Regions from separate parts of the Leptolyngbya iicbica LK genome, predicted to be linked through region 3. Evidence: predicted binding sites of a transcription regulator. Region 3 holds the regulator's gene; each other region holds the start of a gene.
The links. Region 3 encodes NtcA, which controls nitrogen genes in cyanobacteria. Its sites were predicted from a motif close to TTTGTANNNNNNNNTACAAA; they were not measured.

Region 1 (7,352 bases), on a different contig from region 3:
TAAAATTTTTGCGATGATCACTTTTGTGAAAGCAACAATACTTTTTCCTATATTCCAGGTGATTGGTGATGTCGGGTTAAAAGCAACAATTATGATGGTTGCTGTAAATAAAAAGCTGATCCACAACAAGCCTGTATACACGTCGAAGATTGCTTTTAATGAATCAACTCCCAGCAAGAAAGCCCAGAAATATCTTATAGCCTCTAATATAGATAGTAAGAAGAGTAACATTTGTGTTGTCAAGAAAATCATCCAGACAAAATCAAGATTTTCTTCCTTGGCAAGTAGCAAAAGAATCTTCATGTCTAAGTCTTCAGCCTGAACAATGTCGTTTTTCTGACTTATTAATGAACTCTCAATTTCTTTGACGCTCAGATCAACCTGATTGACGTATTGACTGGCAATATCCATAGCCTCACTTAACTCACTCAAAGACTTGATGTCATATTTTTGCGGTATTGCACTAGCTACTCTCTCTTTAAGCTGCTGAATTTTTCGATAATATCTTTCTTTAAGTTCTTTGAATGAAGATTCCATTGATTCGTAATATGCAATGGTTTTCTTGAGTCTTAATATTAAGCGTTCTTCTACAAACTCTAGAGCTTTAATGAAGATTCCTGCTAGAATTGTTGAACCTATTAGGTAAAAGAAAACCTTGAGATTTGTGCTTGAATTATCGATGGAGCTTCTAAGTTGTATTTGGACAGCAATATTCACAACGAAGGCTAATGTAATTAGTGAAGTGTTAGTCATCCAGTTGGAAAACTTTCGTCTTGACTGGTTAGATTGATTGAGAGAATCTTGATTAACGTTCTCTTTATCCATGTTTTTAGACACTGTTAATAAATTGAGTAAGAATCCGATTGAGGAGTTAGAATTCCTACGGTTTTGCAGAAATTAGTAGACTTATATGGTAGGGATGTAAAGATATATTCTCTGTGGACATTTTTTCAAGGCAGCTTGACATACCTTCTGGACTGAGAGTAATCCTACCTAAGCTTTATTTAAGCAAACGTTCAAAAAACTCACTATGAGATTAAGCGTTGATGGTGCCGTCAGGCATGATGGTGCCGCGCAAAATGGTGCCTGTTAGTTTGACCATCACGCGATCGCCCACCGCCACCTTGGCCCCGCTCAGGTCAGCGCCACTGAGGTCAGCGCCACTGAGGTCAGCGCCGATCAGATTGGCTCCCCGCAGGTTGGCATGACTCAGGTTGGCCTGCAGCAAATTGGCGCGAAACAGGTTGGCATTACTCAGGTCAGCGCGGTTGAAATTGACGCCGTGCAGAAAAGCATCTTGCAGATCTGCCCCACTGAGGTCAGCGCTGCTCAGGTTGCGACCCGAAAAGTCTTTTTCCTTCAGATTGGCCCCCCGCAGGTTAGAGCCGCTGAGGTCGGGTTGTTGCCGAGATCGCTGACTAGCGCTACTGCTGCTATTACTAGAGCGTGACTCGGAGGCTGGTGGTCGATAACTGTAATTCGTGCTGGCCGTAGACGGCGGGCGATAACTCGAAGCTGGGGGGCGATCGCTATTCACCGTATAGCTCGGCCCGCTTTCGCGCTGGCTTGATGCCGCATTGCCAGAGCCACTGGGGCGCGGTGTGGTGTAGTTATTCCAACCATCATTCGCATTCGAATAGGCCGCACTATTGCCATTGGGATAACGGCGGTTGTAGCTCGACGCACCGCTATTACTCTGGCTGCTACCGTTCGAGCTCGTCCCATGGTTGGGGGCAGCAGTAGATGCCCCTTCTTCGCCCGTTGTGTTCGTTGGGCCGTTGTGAGGCTCAGCACTGCGCTGGTCTGGACGCCGATAGGCTCCGTAGCTGCCATAACCCGTTTGGGCATAGCGCGCTTGATACGTCCGATAGGGATTTTGATAGGTCTGCTGCGACGATGATGACTCTGCCGTGCGCCCATAGCTGGGGCGTTGGCGATAGCCATAGGTGTTGGCCGTGCGCCCATAGGGGCGAGTGCGCGAGCGATAGCCATTGCTGGCAGTCGTGTTGGCGGTATGGCTGCTGCTGGCGGCAGTGGTGCCGACCCGCGCATGGGTCCGCAGATAATCGCGGGCCTGATTCAGCTGTTTAATCTTTTCCTGGGCTTTCTCAATCAGCCGCAAATTTTCTTTGGGCAGGCGATCAGGATGCCAGATAAACACGAGATCTTTGTAAGCCTGATTGACTTCTTCCATCGAAGCCCCAGGCTCTAAATCTAAGATCCGATAGGCGGTGTCTAGCTCTTGCATTAAGCTGCGCCAATGATGTGCATAGTACGGCTAACACAAGGGTGAACTCGCCGCTTTGAAAAGTCAGTTTCTCTATTTTAATGGGAAGGTGAATGACCGGATAGTGGGACTGGCTTCAGACTAAGCGTAGAACCCTAAATCTGGGGGGTTTTGCGGATTCGCTTAAGCATTTGTCAAACAACTTATTAATGGCCGGGGGCGATCGCGCCCTGAGCCCGCCACAATTCTTCCCAACTGGGGGGCAACTGCATCCTAAGATACCAAGAGAACAGATTCACAGCGGGAGGGGAAGATGCGCATTTTAGTTATGGGGGGCACCCGGTTTATTGGGGTGTACCTGACCCAGTTACTTGTGCAGCAAGGCCACGACGTGGTTTTGTTTAATCGGGGCAATAAGCCCGCTCCTGTGGAATCGGTGCAGACGATTCAGGGCGATCGCAAAGATATTGCCCAACTCAAAGCGGCGCTAGCGGGCGAAAAATTTGACGCCATTTTTGACAACAATGGTCGCGAACTCAGTGATACCCAACCCCTAGTGGAACTGTTTGGCGATACGGTGCAGCATTTTGTGTATGTCAGCTCTGCTGGGGTGTACCAGAAATCTGATGAAATGCCCCATGTGGAAGGGGATGCCGTCGATCCCAACAGTCGCCACAAAGGCAAATTTGCCACCGAAGATTATTTGGTCGCGCAGAAAGTCCCGTTCACCTCAGTGCGTCCGGTCTATATCTATGGCCCGCAAAACTATAACGATGTGGAAGCCTGGTTTTTCGATCGCCTCGTGCGCGATCGCCCGCTCCCGATCCCTGGCAGTGGCATGGCGCTCACGCAAATGGGGCACGTTGCAGATTTGGCAGCGGCGATGGCGGCTGTGTTGGGTAATCAGAAAGCAATCGGCCAGATTTACAACATCTCTGGCGAAAAAGCTGTGAGTTTTGATGGACTGGCGCGGGCCTGTGCGATCGCGGTAGGCAAAGATCCTGCCAGCCTTCAACTCGTCCATTACGACCCGAAAGCCTTTGACTTCGGCAAGAAAAAAGCCTTCCCGATGCGAGTGCAGCACTTTTTTACCGACATTCACAAAGCCAAAACTGAACTCGGCTGGTCACCCCAGTTTGACCTTATTGGTGGCCTCAAAGACTCGTTTACTAACGACTTCGTGGCATCGGGCCGGGCTCAAGCCGCTGCTGATTTTTCCCTAGATGAGCAGATTCTCGCGGCTAGTTAACCATGCGTCGGCGCAAGGTGGGGCAGCGATCGCCCCTCCTAGTTACATCCAAAAATCACCAAGCGGCGCTTAATCTTGTTAAGCGCCGCTTGGCAGAAAAATCATTGAGTCGTAGCACTCAGTGCCACTCTTAGCGGTTGACCAAAATCATAACCAGACTGACTCTACAGTTCGTGAGAGTACTTGGCACCACGATAGGTGAGCTCAACCTTGCCATGCTCTTCGTGAGGAACAGCAAAGCGCTTGCGAGTCAAACGCGCACCGCGATAAGTGCCGATTTCTTCGACGGCTTGCTCATGCAAAGGAGACAGATGAGCTTCGTAGTTATGGCCGCGATAAGACAATTTCATAGGACTAGCTCCGAATGAGGTGATTTGAAAGAAAGTTTAGTGTAGAAACTGTATTCATTGATACAGTTCTTGTTTTTATTATATGGGGTCGAAGTGGGTTTCGCCGGACTGATGCAATTATTTACGTCTAAACATTTACATTCTGCGATCGCCATCAGCCCTCAGGCCCACTCGGTTTGGGCCTGTTAACTGTCGATAGTGCAAAATTAGGCGCACAAAGCGTCATGGTTTGGGGGAAACCCTGATAACCCCGCAGTCGCCGTTGATCATTGCGGCAGCCCGCCAAAAGACCTGTTTATACTGAAAAACGGTTTTACGCCAAGAAAAAGAGGGGGAACTGTGCCCGAGCGCATTTTGTTTTGGCATCGGCGCGACTTGCGCATTAGCGACAACCTGGGGCTGGCCGCCGCTCGCGATCGATCGCCTCAAGTAAGTGGAGTGTTTTGCCTAGACCCCAACATTCTCAACCGAGACGATGTGGCACCCGCGCGTGTCACCTATATGATGGGCTGCTTACAAGAGCTGCAGCGCCGCTACGCCGAAGCCGGAAGTGAGTTGCTCATTCTAAAAGCTGACCCGGTCAAAGGCATTCCCCAACTGGCACAGGCGATTGGCGCCACCGCCGTTTATTGGAATCGGGATGTGGAACCCTATTCTCGCGATCGCGACACTCAAGTTGCCGCTGCTCTCAAGGAAGTGGGCATTGAACTCAAGACCACCTTTTGGGATCAGCTTTTGCAAGCTCCAGGCAGCGTGGTAACCAAGTCAGACAACACCCCTTACACCGTCTACAGTCCCTTTTGGAAAAACTGGATCAAGCAAGATAAGGCTGCCCCCGTCCCCGCCTTAGCAGCAGCGGAGGGATTATCCCCAGAGGCGATTGCCCAGGCCGAGGCCGCCGGAGCGATCGCCCTGCCGACGGCCCAAGATTTAGGATTTGTCTGGGAAGCCCCGTTGTTGCTAGAGCCGGGAGAATGGGCTGCACACCAGCAGCTCAACGCCTTTTGCGACGACGATCGCTACATCGCTGAATATGACGAACAGCGCAACTTGCCTTACGTCGACGGCACCTCGCGACTCAGCGCCGCGTTGAAATTTGGCGCGATCGGCATTCGTAGTGTCTGGGCTGCCGCCACGGAGGCGTACAACCGCTGCCGCAGCGACGAAACCCGGCAAAATGTCCAGACCTGGCAACAAGAATTGGCATGGCGCGAGTTTTACCAGCACGTGATGTATTTCTTTCCCGAGTTGGCTGACGGGCCGTATCGGGAGCCGCTCAAAGATTTTCCCTGGGTGAATGATGAGGTTCAGTTTCAGGCTTGGTGTGACGGAAAGACGGGCTATCCCATTGTGGATGCGGCCATGCGCCAGCTCAACGAAACCGGGTGGATGCACAATCGCTGTCGCATGATCGTGGCTAGCTTTCTCACCAAAGACTTGATTATCGACTGGCGCTGGGGCGAAAAGTACTTCATGCAAAAGCTGGTGGATGGCGACCTCTCCGCCAACAACGGCGGCTGGCAATGGAGCGCCTCCAGCGGCATGGATCCCAAACCGTTGCGGATTTTTAACCCAGCTAGCCAAGCCCAAAAGTTCGATCGCGATGGGGAGTACATTCGCCAATGGCTGCCCGAACTGCGCCATCTGGATACTGAGGAGTTGGTGACGGGAAAAATTGCTGACGGCGTGCGCGATCGCGCCCAATATCCTCGCCCCATCGTGGATCACAAACAGCAACAAGCCTTGTTCAAAGATAAGTACAAAGCCCAGAAACGTTAGGGTTATCGTCATCTAATCGGCCAAGCCTTTCGCTCAAAGGACGACAGACCCTAGTTGGGGATAAAAGAGCGGGCGCGGTAATGCTGAGCTCGCAGGGTTTCTAGAATGGCTTGAGGACGCGCCCTTTGCATCGGCAAGCGTGGCTGATCGAGAACCGCTAGCCCTACTGTCTTTGATCGGGGGCCGGGGGATTTACTGGTCAGAGATGGCTGTGCAGACTCACGAAGCATCTCTATTTCATTAATTGGTGGGATAGAGCAATCTCGCATCATGCACGGTAGATCATTTGTACTGTTTTTGCTAGAATCCGGGAGTTCGTTAGCGTTTGAGTTCAGTCACATGTCAAATGGTGAACCAGTTGGCCTGCCGGCTCGCGTATCTTCATTGCATGAGCAATATTCGCGACATTACTTAGAACAGCCAACGTCTCTGCCTAAATTGACCCAACATGTCGAGGGTGCGATAACGGTAAGCACTACCCCGCTGGAGGCTGAAGTCGCTCCCACCGCTCCTACCGTGCAATCGAAAACCTGGCGGCGATCGCCCTGGGCAGGCGTCGTCGGGCTCATGTCGCTGGTGGGCCTGATCTGGGTCTCTGCGGAACTCTGGCAATCCACCTTTACAGCCGATGCTCAGGAAGCTGATGCTCCGGCGGCTGACGTGAATGCCGCACCGCCCTCAACGCCCTGGGAGTCGGCATCCTTTCCCGTCGAGAACTTTGTGGCCTACACGTCACCGTTTGGCTATCGCAATCATCCCTTTGGGGGGCGACGGTTCCACTATGGCCTAGACATTGCAGCGCCCATGGGTAGTTACATCCGCTCTTGGTGGGAAGGCACGGTATCACGGGTTTCAGACAACACAGCCTGCGGTACCGGAATTGTGATTGAGTCTCACGGATGGGTGCATATTTATTGCCATATGCAAGGACACGTCGTGGTCGAGACGGACGGCGATCGCTGGTTGGTCGATCATGATGGTGGCATTCAAATTCGCCAAGGCGACCTGGTGAAAAGCGGTCAACGTATTGGGCGAGTTGGGATGACTGGCAGCACCACCGGCCCGCACCTGCATTGGGGGATGAAGTATCAGGGCAGTTGGGTAGACCCCACCGTCGTGCTCAAAGCCATGATGGAAAAGTAAGGCGAGATCTGAGAAGTGCGATCGCCCTTCCAAAGTTGCAATCTCATTCGGAGCTTCCTAACGTATCGCTCCATAACGGCTTCGCCAACCTTGACCCCAACCATCCATCCAGACTCGTCGCGGTCTTGCGGGACTCCGTTGAAAAGGTCTGGTGTGATTGGTTCTCCGGCTTCGATGTTCCAGCTCATTCAAGCCCACGCATCGGCAAACGATGCAGCCATTCTAAAAAGCGAGCGATCGCGGCTGGCTGCCTAAAAACAGGTGACACATCGTTGCAACTTCCGCTCAATTCGACTCTGAGCACGCAGGATAGAGATAGAGGAGTGGTGTGTTATCCCGATCTGGAAGGAGGACAACCATGAAACCCATTGCCCCGTTACATGATGACTGGCGAGATGGCCTCATAGGGGTAATTGCCCTACTCTTAACACTCATGCTGTGGGCGATGCTCTTTGCCCCCGCAGCAATCTGAAAACAGCGCATACGCTGCGATCGCTCAATGTCCATCGGCGCTAAGCTTGCGATGTCGTCTTGAGAACCAAGAGTCAAGATTTCCAAGCCGTCATTCAGGCATGAGCAGGAAAGTGAGTACGACTGCAGGCAT
Region 2 (7,352 bases), on a different contig from region 3:
GACGTGGTTGAAGTATTGTGCTGCCTGCTGAGCCGCCTGTTGCATCAATACGACTCCGATAGAAAAGTTGGGAATGATCAGGCAGCCGATGCTGGCTTTCTCTGCAAATTCTGCCAGTTCCTTAATCTGGTCTGCTGTCAAGCCTGTGGTACCTACGACGGGACGAACGCCATAGGCGATCGCTGCTCGCACTGAGTTGTAGATGGTATCGGGGTGGGTGAAATCAATCATGACTGCCAAGCCTTCGCTTTGGGCTTGTACCAGTGCTGCTTCAAGATCCGGCGTGACCGGAATTTCCACCGGACCGCATCCTGCAATTTCGCCGATGTCTTCGCCAAGGACCGCAGGATTTTTGTCGATCGCTGCCACCAGGGTCATATCTTCAGCAGCGGTGACGGCCTTGATAACTTCGCGGCCCATCTTGCCACACGCGCCATTTACCACCACAGGAATCGTAGATTGTGCTGCCATGAATCTGATTTTGAACGGCCAACAGGATGAGTTTAGAGCAATTTGGGGGCGGTAGCGGAAAAGTGGATAGATAGAGGATGCTGGTCTGTCGATGCAGCTGGTGCTGTGAGCGAGGATTAGGGGTTAACTGCACAGGGCGGTTCCGAGCTTTGCTTGACAGGCGCTTTGCTCGGCGGTGCTCAGGTCAGCCAGTTCGAGGTCACGACGAAGCACCATGCCGTTGTGCCCTGCTAAATAGCGGGGGAGTTGACCGTACTCAATCAACTCCAGTGTCTGAATGTCATAGGTGGTATAACGAATTAGCTCGCTCTCAGCTTGCTCAAAGTCTATATCGAGTACGGTGATGGCTTTCCAGCGGGGCAAGTCGCTATCGATCAAGGCGCGAGGCCCCGAGCCGATGATCCCCATGTGGAGGAGCTGTAATTTGCCTCGATGGCCAGGATAATAAGCGTGGTGATGGCCGCTAATGTAGGTATGCACGTTGTACCGCTCTAGCATGGTCCGTAACTGCTCTGCGTTGGCCATTACTTCACCGGGGGCGTTGCGTCCTTCGGCCACGGCATACAGCGGCAGATGGCTCAACAAAATCCGCAGGCGAGCGCTCTGGGCGGCTTCGCTGGCTAGGCTTTGCTCTACCCAGGTCAGCTTGTCGGGGGGAATCTGGTGGGTCGAGCCATCCCATGCCATAAAGAAGACATCGCCCTGGCGAAAGGTATAGAAAAAGGGATAGTCAGCGCGATCGATGAACTCGACGTCGGGAGTGTGCTCTGGCGCTTGCCAGTAGGCAGTAGCCAAATCTCGCTCTTGCTGAAAGGTAAACTGGCCGTTGGCCCCACGGGCTCCGGAGGCGTCGTGGTTGCCGATGGTAAAGCCGAAGGGAATACCTGCTGCATCCAAAGGGGCGCGAACATGTTCATCAAAGGCGGCCCACATGGCCTGAATTTGTGCTGTTGTCAATGAGGACGATTGCCCTGCAATCATGTCGCCACCGGCTACAACTAAATCCGGTTGCCAGAAGGGAATGAGGGCGATCGCTTTATCGACATCGGGGTCGTAATCGGTAGATCCGTAGGCCCCATTTAGGTCACTAATAGCCACCAGCCGCAGATCGCCGCGCTCAGGCTGAAACGGCGCTTGATTAAGGCTCGCGAGCAGCGCTTGAGTCGCGGCGGGCAGTTCGATGGAGGGGGCAGTGACGGCTAGGGCCTCAGTGGGGGCAGCGACCTCAGTTGTGGTGATTTCGGTGGGGGCTTTGGAGGTTGTAGTTGGTGGTGGGGCTTGCATCGCAGCGTGGGCATAGGCGAATACGATGCCACTCAGCAGTCCCAAGATAATCAAGAGTCCTAGCCGTTTCCAATTCATCGCCCCTCGTCACTTGTGAAAAGCTCTACGGCCCATACTCTACCCCACATTTAGAGGTCGGCGAGCACATGACATGCTGCTTAAGAGGGAGGGATGAGGTCCGGGTGGATGAGAACGCGGGGCAGGCGAGCCCCAAAAGTTTTGACAGAGACAGATTTAGGGGGAGATTGATGGGGCTGCCCACCACTGCTGAGGAGAGAGTTCTCTGTTGAACTGGTTGAATAATAGTCAGCATTAGTTCGAGGGAACCGTTCCCTTCTGTAAGCTCATTCCCTTAAGGCTCACTAGCAAAAAGCAGCGTCAGGTTGACGAGAATTTGGCGAAAAGCAGCTAAAGATACAAAATTATCTCGGTCTTTTATCAATCCTTAATTTGAGCCAGATTGAGACTGTGATGTTGGGTTGGCTTGATGGCGGCGATCGCTGCCCGGCAAAATTGTTTGTTGGCCGATATTCTGAGCCCATTCACTAATTCTGCCTCCCCTTTTCAATGCCCCATTCCTTGTAGGAGAAAACGCTATGACTCAACGCCGATTTACCCGCATCTCTCGTCGCCAGATGGTGCGCGGTTTGATGGCGACTACTGCCTTTGGCGTGGTTACCAAGTTTGGCACAGCCTGCAGCCCGGCTCCGGAGGGCGATGCCACTACTGACGAAGCCGCCACGGGGGACGCTGGTGGTGAGGAGTTAGTTGTCGGATTCATCTACGTTGGCCCCAAAGATGATTTTGGCTATAACCAGGCCCATGCCGAAGGGGCTGCTGCCATGGTCGCCAACGTTCCCGGCATCAAGCTAGTGGAAGAAGCCAGCGTACCTGAAACGACCGCCGTCGCCGAAACCATGCGCAGCATGATTGAAATTGATGGTGCGAAAGTCTTGTTTCCCACATCCTTCGGTTATTTCGACCCCTACATCTTGGAACTAGCCGCAGAGTTTCCGGAGGTGCAGTTCTTCCACGCTGGGGGGCTCTATCAAGATGGCGTTCATCCCGACAATGTGGGTAGCTACTTTGGTTATATTGACGAGGCGCAATATGTCGCCGGGGTTGTGGCGGGTCATATGACGCAGTCTGGCAAGCTCGGTTTCGTTGCGGCCAAGCCGATTCCACAAGTGTTGCGCAACATCAATGCCTTTACTCTGGGCGCGAAGTCTGTAAAGCCAGAAATTACTACCCAGGTCATCTTCACTGGGGACTGGGCAGAGCCGGTGAAGGAAGCCGAAGCAACCAATAGCATGGCCGACCAGGGTATTGACGTGGTGACCTGTCACGTTGACAGTCCTAAAGTCGTGATGGAAACCGCAGAACGTCGGGGCATTTATTCCAGCGGCTATCACGCTAACCAAGGTCCGCTTGCCCCCGAAGGTTACCTCACTGGGGCCGAGTGGGACTGGTCGAGCATTTATTCTCAACTGGGCGAGCAGTTCAAAGCGGGGCAAACGCTCATGGCCGGTGACATTCCTCACATTTTGCGGGGGGGCCTTGGTGGGAAGTTCTGTAAGCTGTCGCCCTACGGCCCAGCCGTGACCGATGAGGCTAAGGCAGCTGCCGATGCCGCTCGCGAGCAGCTGATCGCAGGCGAATTGGTCATCTATAAGGGTGAGCTGAAAGATAACGGCGGCAATGTCATTTTGACCAGTGACCAAGAATACAAGCAAGATGACATTGAGCTAGAGAAGATGGATTACCTCATCGAAGGGGTTGAAGGTAGCATTGACGGCTAAAGCTTAGTCGCGTCCTCATAACTGGCTGAAATCTACATATTGATGAAAACCGGGCCGGGAGCGATCGCTCCCGGCCCGGTTTAGTTTCAGACGGATCGGTTGGTTAAGCGCTGGGCGGGCTTACATCATGCCCATGCCGCCCATACCACCCATGCCGCCCATGCCACCCATGCCGCCCATACCACCCATGCCGGGGTCGCCACCAGCAGGCGCGGGAGGTTCAGGCTTCTCAACGACGAGAACTTCGGTGGTTAGGACCATTCCAGCGACGGAGGCGGCATCTTGCAGCGCCGAGCGCACTACTTTTGCGGGATCGATGATGCCACTGGCGATCAGGTCTTCAAACTCACCAGTCAGGGCGTTGTAGCCCATGTTGAAGTCGAGTTCGCGGACTTTCTCGACGATGACGGAGCCTTCGCCACCGGAGTTATCGACGATTTGGCGAAGGGGCGCTTCCAGCGCTCTGATTACGATATCCACACCGACTTTCTCTTCCGCCACGGAAAGGGAAGCCTTCAGCGTTTCGAGCTTGGTCGCCAGGTGCAGTAGGGTGGCTCCACCTCCAGGAACGATACCTTCGTCCACAGCGGCCTTGGTCGCGCTCAGAGCGTCTTCAATCCGCAGTTTGCGGTCTTTCAGTTCGGTTTCTGTGGCTGCACCCACTTTGATGACGGCGACGCCGCCCGCCAGCTTGGCCAAGCGCTCCGAGAGTTTTTCCTTGTCGTAGTCAGAGTCGGTGCGCTCCAGTTCTTGACGAATTTGAGCGACTCGTGCCTGCACATCCGCTTCGTTGCCCGCGTCAGAAACGAGGGTGGTGGTGTCTTTGGTGATGCTGACTTTGCGGGCTGTACCCAACATATCTAGGGTGGCAGCTTCGAGGCTCAGGCCAATGTCTTCGGAGATCACCTGACCGCCTGTGAGGACGGCGATGTCTTGCAGCATGGCCTTGCGGCGATCGCCAAAGCTAGGCGCTTTCACGGCGGCAACGTTCAGCACGCCACGAGCCTTGTTGACCACCAGGGTGGCCAAGGCTTCGCCTTCAATATCTTCAGCAATGATCAGCAACGGCGCACCCGCTTGAGCAATGCGTTCCAGCACGCCGACCAGATCCTGAATGGAGCTGATTTTTTTGTCGGTGATCAGGATGCGAGCGCCCTCCAATTCCGTGACCATGCGCTCTTGATCGGTCACAAAGTAGGGTGACATATAGCCGCGATCGAACTGCATCCCTTCGACGACTTCCAACTCGGTGAAGAGGGATTTGGACTCTTCTACGGTGATGACGCCATCTTTCGTCACTTTTTCCATGGCGGCAGAAATCATCTCGCCGACTTCGTCATCGCTGCCCGCTGAAACAGAAGCAACTTGCGAAATGGCATTGCCCGTTACAGGCTTGGCTGCCGCCTCAATGCCAGCGACCACTTGGGCCACGGCTTTGTCGATGCCGCGACGCAAGCTGACCGGGTTGCTACCTGCTGCGACGTTCTTCAACCCTTCACGAATAATGGCTTGGGCCAACACCGTTGCAGTGGTGGTGCCGTCGCCCGCCAAGTCTTTAGTTTTCGAGGCAACTTCCTGAATCAGGCGTGCGCCGGTGTTTTCGTAAGGATTTTCTAAATCAATTTCTTTGGCGATCGTGATCCCGTCATTCACGATTTGCGGTGCGCCAAATTTCTTTTCTAGTACAACGTTGCGACCTTTTGGCCCCAGGGTGATCTTGACCGCATCGGCCAGGGAGTTCACGCCTTTTTCCAGGGCTTGCCGCGACGCTTCATCAAATATGACTAGTTTCGCCATGTCCCACTCTTTCTCTCTGCAAATGAAACATTAGCACTCAATTGTGTCGAGTGCTAACCAGCATAGAATAGCCCCTTCGGTGCGTGCTTATAAGTGGCGATAACCGACCATTGAGGGGGTGAGGGCAGGTGGGTGTGAGGATAAGGAGTGGATGAGTCGATCAGTAATAGAAACGGTTATGAAGGGCAATGGAGGAACAGTGACTGTTAAGGCTTTGGGAACCATCAGACTGGCACAAGAAACCTATCGAGTTCACAGCTTAGTCCCTCTAAGCTCTTGCTGCCATTAGAAGATGCAGACCCAAAATCCTTTTTATGCATCGCCCAACCGACCAATCCACCGATCATCCTAAACTTAGAAGCGTCTGGTGATTTTGCCTCTCCAGTTGCCAACTCCCATGCAAAATGCTGGCAATTATTGTAGACGATGTGATAGTCGCTATCGTGATACTTGGACTTAAGGTGACGGACTCTTTGCTTGATTTCAGATGTATTCCATGAAGTCGTAGGCAATCTTCTTAGCGTGTATTCAGGCAAGCCATCACTTATAGGATGCTCATTAGCAATCGAGAAATCAATAAGAACCAACTTGCAGATCATTTTACGCTTTGACTGGTCTTTTTGAGCAATTAGCTCGACCGATCTGTTGTGGTCTACTACAACTCCACAGTGAGGATAATCATGACTTGTGAGTTGAATAATGCTTCCGATGGGGTATTCAAATTTGTTGTTCATCCTCTTCTCCCAGAAAATCATCTAGGTTCTTCTCAAACTGATCTGGCAGGCAAAGAGCCTTGGAGGCATTGATGAATGAGCCTGAAATATGCTTTGCAATAACCTCTTGGTTTTCTTCATCTTCCAGAAAATCTTCCAAGGCTTCAGTAGCCAACTCGATAGCAATTTTTCCTGCGATTGAGGCAGAAGCTTCTGAACTAAAAGTCATAGCAAGTGTATCCCTATTGCGTTGAAGCAGAGTTTATAGAGGAGTTTATGTATCAGAACCAATTCTTTTTTTCTGGAATTACCCGCACTTATACATAAAGCTGTACTCATGCATAAAATTAAGTTTCCCGTTTTACTTCTCTCTATATCGTGAATATCTATTGATTCATGCTCTTGAGCAAGATCATAGATGAACATCTAAGTCTCTACCAGGAGGAATCCTAAAGCTCTAAATACACTGCGCCCCTTATTCTGATTTGGATAAGGGGCGCAGTTCTTTACTTAATTGCTCTACCTGTTCTGTAAAAAAGACTTAGAGAAAAGTCTACAAACGGGAATGCCACCAATTAAAGGTTGCTGAGCACTTGGCAAGCGGCGGCGATCGTCTTCTCAATATCCTCGTCGGTGTGGGCCAGCGACATGAAGCCCGCCTCGTATTGCGAGGGAGCCAGGTAAATGCCCGCCTCTAACATGCCGCGATGGAAGCGGCTGAACTTCTCAGTGTCAGCTCCTTTGGCGTCGTCGTAGCTATGCACGTCTTTATCGGTAAAGAACATGCCGAACATGGCGCTGATGTTGCCGCCAGTAGCGGCATGGCCCGTTTCATGGGCCGCGGCCAACAGTCCGGTGATGAGCTTGTGGGTCATCGTTTCAAGTTGTTCGTAGGTGCCGGGACGCTGCAAGATTTCGAGGGTCTTGATGCCTGCGGTCATCGCCAAGGGATTGCCAGACAGGGTGCCGGCCTGGTAAACCGGGCCAGCGGGGGCGATCATTTCCATGATGTCGCGGCGACCGCCGTAAGCGCCGACGGGTAGCCCACCGCCGATTATTTTGCCGAGGGTGGTGAGGTCGGGGGTGACGCCAAATTTCTCCTGAGCACCGCCGTAGGCAATGCGGAAGCCGGTCATGACTTCGTCAAAGACGAGCAGGGCGTCGTATTCACGGGTGAGTTCGCGCAGCCCTTCGAGGAAGCCGGCATCGGGAGTGACAAAACCAGAGTTGCCCACGACGGGTTCGAGAATGACGCCGGAGATTTCGCCGGGATTTTCTTCAAACAGCT
Region 3 (7,352 bases):
GAGCTTAATGCCGTCAATGATTTCAGCATCAGTGACATCTTCGATGTTGCCGTTGGTCTTGCGGGCAATATCCAGGGCGTAGATACCGTCAGCGGGGTTGCCAATCGCAATCGACTTGGCAATGGTGTTGGGCTTCACCGGAGTCACAAAATCCCGTCCCTCTTTGAAGGCTTGGGAAATGGGCGAGCAGCCTTCCGCCTGCGCCCCACTAAAGCGCACGTCTTTGGCATCCACCAGACCCGTTTTCACAAACTCTTGGAAGCCCTTGTAGATCTTGGTAAACAGGGAACCCGAGGCCAACGGCGCAACAATGTGGTCAGGCAGTTGCCAGCCGAGTTGCTCCACAACTTCATAGCCCAGGGTTTTCGACCCTTCGGAGTAGTAGGGACGCAGGTTAATGTTCACAAATCCCCAACCCTGAGTATTCGCGACCTCAGAGCAGAGGCGGTTGACCTGGTCGTAGTTGCCTTTCACCGCCATCACGGTGGGGTTGTAAATCAACGTACCGAGGACTTTACCGGCTTCCAAATCAGCGGGGATGAAGACGCAGCAGTCGAGTCCAGCATGGGCCGCGATCGCTGCTGTGGAGTTCGCCAGGTTACCCGTGCTTGCACAAGAGACGGTAGAGAAGCCCAGTTCACGGGCACGGCTGAGGGCGATCGACACCACCCGATCCTTAAAACTCAAGGTCGGCATGTTGACCGCGTCGTTTTTAATGTAGAGAGACCTCAACCCTAAACGCCGCGCGAGGCGATCGGCTTTGAGTAGGGGAGTCATCCCCGTACCGACATCGATGGGATTGTCGGAGGCCACCGGCAAAAAATCTTTGTAGCGCCAAATTGATTTCGGCCCCGCTTCAATACTGGCGCGACTCACCCGCTGACGAATCAGGTCGTAGTCGTAAACCACCTCTAAGGGACCAAAGCAAACATCTTCGCAAACGTGCTTGGCACCGAGTTCATAGGTTTCGCCACACTCTCGACAGCGCAGTGCCGAAAAAGTTGCGCCTAAGGCAGCGCCGGTCGATAAAGTTTTGGGCTGTTCAATGGCCTGGGTCATCGTTTTCTGTGCTCTCTCGCGGAATGAATTGGTAGCAGCTGCAGCAACAGGACTGTTTCAACTGAACTTCGCGGATAGTATCACGGCTAAAAAACACGGGTCAAACATACCCGACCATTTTTGTCGGGATTTGAAATGAATCAATGAAACAATTGCTGGAGAAGACTTTGAAGGCTTTGTCCGGCAGCGATCGCCATCCGAGCCCAAAACCATGTTCAGGAAAAAATTGACACCTTTGCTACAAAAAATCCAGTGAGCTCAAAGCCGCGATCGCGCCCTTTGCCCTGCCACTCCTAAGATTTTCGGCAGTTTTGTCGACTCCAAGTATCGTTAGATACAAAAGGTCTTCTCATAAGTCGCATTAATAGACGGTTAATGCATTGCGGTTTGCATTTCTTAAAGGCCCAAAGACCACGCAATGATGTCTCAATTGATAGGCGTTTTCGTGGATTTCAGTAAGATGTGGCTATCGTGATGTTTGGTTCCAGCAGACAAAAGTGGACTCAAGATGATAGCAGCGCAGGACAAGCCCTTAGCCAATGCGTTTCGCCAACTCGCAGGCGGCGCGTTTCCGCCAGTCGTGGAAACCTACGAGCGCGGCAAGACAATCTTTTTTCCCGGTGATCCCGCGGAGCGCGTCTATTTTTTGATGAAAGGGGCGGTGAAGCTCTCGCGAGTTTACGAAATCGGCGAAGAAATCACGGTCGCTTTGCTGCGAGAGAATAGCGTCTTCGGGGTGCTATCCCTGATTACGGGTGAGCGGTCTGATCGCTTTTACCATGCGGTAGCGTTCACGCCAGTCGAGTTGTTGTCTTTACCGATTGATCAAGTGCAGCCCGCGCTCGCCGAAAATCCGGAACTCGCCATGGTAATGCTGAAAGGGTTGTCATCGCGCATTTTGCAGACCGAGATGATGATCGAAACCTTAGCTCATCGCGATATGGGCTCTCGGTTAGTCAGTTTTCTCCTGATTTTGTGCCGCGACTTTGGCATTCCTAGTTCCGATGGCATCACCATTGACCTGAAATTATCGCACCAGGCGATCGCTGAGGCGATCGGGTCTACCCGAGTCACCGTCACTCGCTTGCTAGGCGATCTCCGCCAAGAAGGCATGATTGCCATCCATAAAAAGAAGATTACCGTGCATGACCCGGTGAATCTCAGTCAGCAGTTCACCTGATTGGAAAGCGTTGCAGTAGAGTGGTCATGAATCGCAGGTAACGGGCGCATGGCCACAGGCTACGTTCTAGTATTAGCAGTCTTGATTCTAGGCGGCGTAATTGCCACGCTAGGCGATCGCATTGGCATGCGCGTTGGCAAGGCGCGGTTGAGCCTATTTAACCTGCGCCCGCGCCAGACGGCGACTGTGGTCAGTATTTTGACGGGCGGCGTCATTTCCGCCTCGACCTTGGCTTTGCTCTTTGGTGTGAGTCAGCAACTCCGCACCGGGGTCTTTGAGCTAGAGCGCATTCAAGAGGACCTCTTGCAGGCTGAGGCAGAACTAGGCGAAGCAGAAACCGCCAAGGCCGACATTGAGTCTGCTCTCACCGATGCCCGCGCCGAACAAACAGCGGCCCAGCAGGAACTCGCCAAAATTAATCGGTCCTTGCAACAGGCGGTCGAGCAGCAACAAACAACCCAGAGCGAACTCCAGCAGTCGCGATCGCGATTATCATCGCTCCAATCGGAACTGGGAGAGGTTTCCCAGCAATCGGCTCAACTCCAAAATGAAATTCAGCGGTTACAGACCGAGCGGGCCGACCTATTGCAGCAGCAGGCCACAGTCCAAGAGCGCATTGCCGAGCGCGATCGCCTCATTGCCGAACGTGACCAAGACATTGCCCAGCGCGAAGCCCGCCTTCGAGAACTGCAAAGTCAACAGGCCGAACTACAAGAAAATGTTGCATTGTTGGAACAACAATATCAGGGCCTTTTTCGGGGCAGCGTCGCCGTCGGTCGCAACGAACCTCTCGTCTCAGTGCTGTTAAGAGTCAACGACGAAGTAGAAGCTCGCCGCGCCGTTGATCAACTGTTGCGGCAGGCCAACCGCTCCGCCATCGAAGAAATTGCCCCAGGCATCGATCGCGATGATCCGGTCTTGCTGATTCCCACCCAAGACGTTGATCGCCTTGTGCAGCGCATCAGCGATGGCCAGTCTTATGTGGTGCGGGTGCTTTCGTCGGCTAACTATATTATTGGCGAGCCTTGCGTCGTTGCTGATGGTGGCCCTTGCGTCCAGGTCTTTATCGACGCCGCAGTGAATGAACTCATCTACGAACCGGGACAGCGCCTCGCGATGGTCAGTGTTGATCCCCGGAATTTGACCAATCAAGAGTTAGTCGAAAAGCTAAACCTACTAATTGCGTCACTCCAATTTCGTGCCCGTCAAGACGGCATTGTGGGCGATACCTTGCAGGTCGCCGACGGACGGACAGATGCCTTGATCGCCTTTTTGCAAGAAATGCGGAATCTGGATACGCCGATCGACATTCAAGCGATCGCGTCAGCCCCGATTCCAACAGTCGGCCCGTTACAAGTCGAATTATTTGCCGTTCGCAATGGCCAGGTGCTGCTACGCACCGATGACTTACCCCGTGAAGCCCCTTCAGAGACCAGTTCCAGCGATCCCCGCCGCCGTTAGCAGCTCCTCAATCAAGCCATTTCAAGCAGCTGACAAGATTATTTTTCCATCAAGGAAATTTAAGAATGTCTACAAGATTTGCGGATAGTAACTATCTGCGCCCTGATTTAGCTTTCTATATTATTCAGTGCTTAAAATTGGTCTACGACATCAAAAGCGTCTTAAGACCAAGCTTGGGATCGCCATATCAGCGTTAGCGGGATCACGGTAGTCAACATTGGGATTCACTATCTCCAGCCCGCCATTTAGCTTGAGCGATATAAGCAGTTTGATGATGGCCGAGATGTTGGCAACGACTTATTCTCGGCAAAGCGACCATGATTTTTGCTGATGAGGTTACTGCAAACCCTAACTGATCAACCCATAAGGCCAGTTCACAAGCGTAAGGAGAAATCCGATGAAATTTGAAGATATTTATCAGTTTTTTGAGGATCCACCACCGATATACCTTAACAAGGAACTGGCTGTTTGCTATGTCTTGGCAGTGCTCTTGCAGCAAGATTCCTACGGGACGGAACTGATTCAGAAACTCGCCAAGGATTATTCTGACTATCGACTATCCGATACCGTTCTCTACAGTGCCTTAAAATTCCTCGAAGATCAGTCCGCCATTGACGGTTACTGGAAAAAAGTTGAGGGCCGGGGCCGTCCCCGGCGGATGTATCGGCTGAATCCGGATTGGCGGATGCAAGCCGAAGAACTCGCGGATTTGTGGATTAACTACATGCGCGATCGCGTTTCCCAAACCAAGGTTATGCCAGAGCCAGCCTATTCCGGTCGTTAAGGGCTACCCCCGAGTTTGAAACCATAATCCCCATGCTGATAAACCTCAGCATGGGGATTATGGTATGGACCTGTAGCGCCGCAATATCGTGAGGGCCAAAGGTCTCAGGAAGGGGCATTTGATCTGTCAGACCTGGATCTCGACTGTTCACTATCAGCCCCGGTATTTAGCTAGACGACCTCAACGCAACGCGTACCTTCGCGCGTTGTCAGCCCCGCATGAACAACCGACACCTGCCTTCAAAAGCAGAGCGCATTTAGGCTATTCAAGCTTCGATTTTGACCGAGATAATCTTGTCGCCCTGGCGAATCGCATTCACCACATCCATATCCTCAGTTTTGCCAAATACGGTGTGTACGCCATCTAGGTGGGGCTGTGGAGCGTGGCAAATGAAAAACTGACTGCCACCCGTATCAGGGCCACGGTGTGCCATCGATAGGCTGCCGGCCTCATGCTTATTTTGATTGATTTCACACTTGATGGTGTAGCCAGGGCCGCCCGTGCCATTGCCTTTGGGGCAGCCGCCTTGAATCATAAAGTTAGGAATCACCCGATGAAAGTTGAGGCCGTCATAAAAGCCATTATTCGCCAGATCGACAAAGTTCTGAACGGTGCCAGGCGCGTCAGCATCAAACATTTCTAGCGTAATCGTGCCCTTATCCGTTTCCATAATTGCGCGAGTCATCCAGTCTCCTAGTGAGTATTGTGAGTCAACAAGCTAGGCAGGCATTTGCTTTAAATCTGCGATCGCACTGCTAACTGAGAAGGTCTATGGTTCACTCTATACGTTTTGGCGATCGCTTTTATCATCACCCATCATGGCTAGGCGCACTGATAATAAAGCTGCCGCGATGATCCCAGAGTCGATTTAAGTCAACTGGCTGATATCACTCAGATCGAGTGGGCCAAAATCATCATCGTCGTCATCCGAGTCATCCGAATCTTCTGCCGCTGACTCTCCTAAAAAGTCGTCATCACCAAAGAGGGCATTGACGTCTTCAGCCATATTGTCTTGATCTGACGGAGTATCACCAAAAAGGTCATCCTCTCCGAACAAATCATCTTCCAATTCAGCAGAGGCGCCTTCGGCAGTGCCGCCCTCATCTTCAGAGACTTCCAAGTCAGCGGTTAAATTGTCCGTTTCACCAAACAAAGCCTCATCTAGGTCTAGAGATGTGGTTTCATCAGTACTGCTCTCATCCGCTACGGCTTCCCAGTCAACAGTTAAATCATCTGCTTCGCCGAACAAATCATTTTCTAGTTCTGAAGAGGCGGCGTTAGTATCGGTTCCTCCCTCTGCTGAAGGTTCTAAATCAGCAGTCAAATCGTCTGCTTCGCCGAACAAATCATCCGTTAGTTCGGGCGAATCGGCCTCAATGTCAATATTCTCATCTGCCGGAGTTTCGAGATCAGCGGTCAAATCATCCGCTTCATCAAACAAATCATCATCTAGTGCTGCCTCTGAATCAGTGCTAGATGGTTCTCCCGCAACAGTTTCCAAGTCTTTGGTCAAATCATCTGCTTCGCCAAACAAATCGTCGTCTAACGCTGCATCAGGAATGACCGACTCGCTATCCGCACCCATCTCCTGATCGTCGGTCAGCTCATCCGACTCACCAAACAAATCCGCCTCTGATTCCGGCGACAGGGCTGGTGAGGCAGCGGCTGCGCCAGACTCTGACAAGGTGTCTGCAAAGGCCTCAGCATCACCAAGCAGCGAGTCATCCTCGTCAAATAAGTCATCATCAGCCGACGTCGCGTCTGAGAGAAAAATATCGGCTCCAACTGTCGCTGAAGGTTCAACTGCATTTGCCAGAGCATCGTCAGCAAAATTCGCGGAAACTTCCTCGTCTACTTCCTCGCTGACTTCAGTGGCGTCAGCCTCTGAGGCATCATCGGTTCCCAGGTCAGAGACTAAATCTTCATACCCATCGTCATTGAGAAACGCATCCATCGGATCCGTCACCTCTGATTGGGTGGTTTGCTGTAGGGCCGATAGCCGTTGGGCATAGTCGGCTTCTAATTCTTCTAAACGACGGTCTAACTGCACCTGTTGGGCCGCCAACTGCTCAGCCAGACGTTGCTCAAAGTCGACCTGTGCTTGCTGCGTCGCAGCCGCGACCTGTTGGTCGAGTTCCCGTTGGGTATATCGCATCTCTGCGACATCAGACATTTCCGCAGCTGATCCCGGAGACGCTAACGCCACCGTCGTTTCATCGCCAGTACCCATAATTTCACTCGGGGTTGGAGGCACGATCTCACTAGCCAGAGTCGAAGCAGCAGAGGCTTCAGCCTCGACTCGTAGCGCGGCTAATTGCGCTTGTAACTCAGCCTCGCGATCGGCAAACTCTTGCTCAAATTCTTGATGCTTTGCCGCCATTTTTTGATCAAACTCAGCCTGCATCTCGTCTCTAGCGATGCCGACATGCTCAGCGAGTTGCTTTTCGTAAGACTTTTGCAGCTTTTGAGCCGCTTCGTTGAGCCGGAGTTCATACTGCCGTTTGAGGTGCATGACCTCGCGGGGTGACGCTTTGGCGGTACTGTCGCCATTTGCTGCTTCGGTAGCCTCTCCTGGTGTGGCCGTTACGGCCATCCCGCGGTGGTTGCTGGCCGGGGGCTGTGTGGCCGCAGCTCGCCCTTGCTGCATGACCCGAAACCGGGTTTCGTAGGTCTGCTCCATTTCAACCGTTTTTTGCGATAGCTGATCTTGGTAGTGCTCGATAGTGTTTGCCAGCTGCGTTTCATAGTCGTGGCGGAGTTGGTCAGTCGCTTCTCTTAACCGTAATTCGTGGGATTGTTCGATTTCGGTCAGCCGTCGCTGACTCACTTTGAGAGCTTCGGCCTGTTGGCGAAATCGTTTTTGCACGA

Region 1: DYY88_RS16445 (DUF4278 domain-containing protein) is a predicted target of NtcA. The motif match lies at 3,874-3,893, and genes of this name have one in related genera.
Region 2: DYY88_RS17560 (BMP family ABC transporter substrate-binding protein) is a predicted target of NtcA. The motif match lies at 2,157-2,176, and genes of this name have one in related genera.

The regions. Positions count from the first base shown of each region.
Region 1 is NZ_QVFV01000004.1:148,676-156,027, forward strand. Features, by position in the region: gene DYY88_RS16430 (hypothetical protein) at 1-753, opposite strand, end outside; gene DYY88_RS16435 (pentapeptide repeat-containing protein) at 1,037-2,248, opposite strand; gene DYY88_RS16440 (NAD-dependent epimerase/dehydratase family protein) at 2,541-3,476, shown strand; gene DYY88_RS16445 (DUF4278 domain-containing protein) at 3,641-3,826, opposite strand; gene DYY88_RS16450 (FAD-binding domain-containing protein) at 4,166-5,605, shown strand; gene DYY88_RS16455 (M23 family metallopeptidase) at 5,945-6,748, shown strand.
Region 2 is NZ_QVFV01000005.1:647-7,998, forward strand. Features, by position in the region: gene dapB (4-hydroxy-tetrahydrodipicolinate reductase) at 1-471, opposite strand, end outside; gene DYY88_RS17555 (metallophosphoesterase family protein) at 595-1,833, opposite strand; gene DYY88_RS17560 (BMP family ABC transporter substrate-binding protein) at 2,352-3,554, shown strand; gene groL (chaperonin GroEL) at 3,675-5,351, opposite strand; gene DYY88_RS17570 (lecithin retinol acyltransferase family protein) at 5,576-6,085, opposite strand; gene DYY88_RS17575 (hypothetical protein) at 6,069-6,293, opposite strand; gene hemL (glutamate-1-semialdehyde 2,1-aminomutase) at 6,640-7,352, opposite strand, start outside.
Region 3 is NZ_QVFV01000002.1:1,376,152-1,383,503, forward strand. Features, by position in the region: gene thrC (threonine synthase) at 1-1,059, opposite strand, end outside; gene ntcA (global nitrogen regulator NtcA) at 1,568-2,239, shown strand; gene DYY88_RS13100 (DUF3084 family protein) at 2,288-3,700, shown strand; gene DYY88_RS13105 (PadR family transcriptional regulator) at 4,098-4,484, shown strand; gene DYY88_RS13110 (peptidylprolyl isomerase) at 4,750-5,169, opposite strand; gene DYY88_RS13115 (hypothetical protein) at 5,353-7,352, opposite strand, start outside.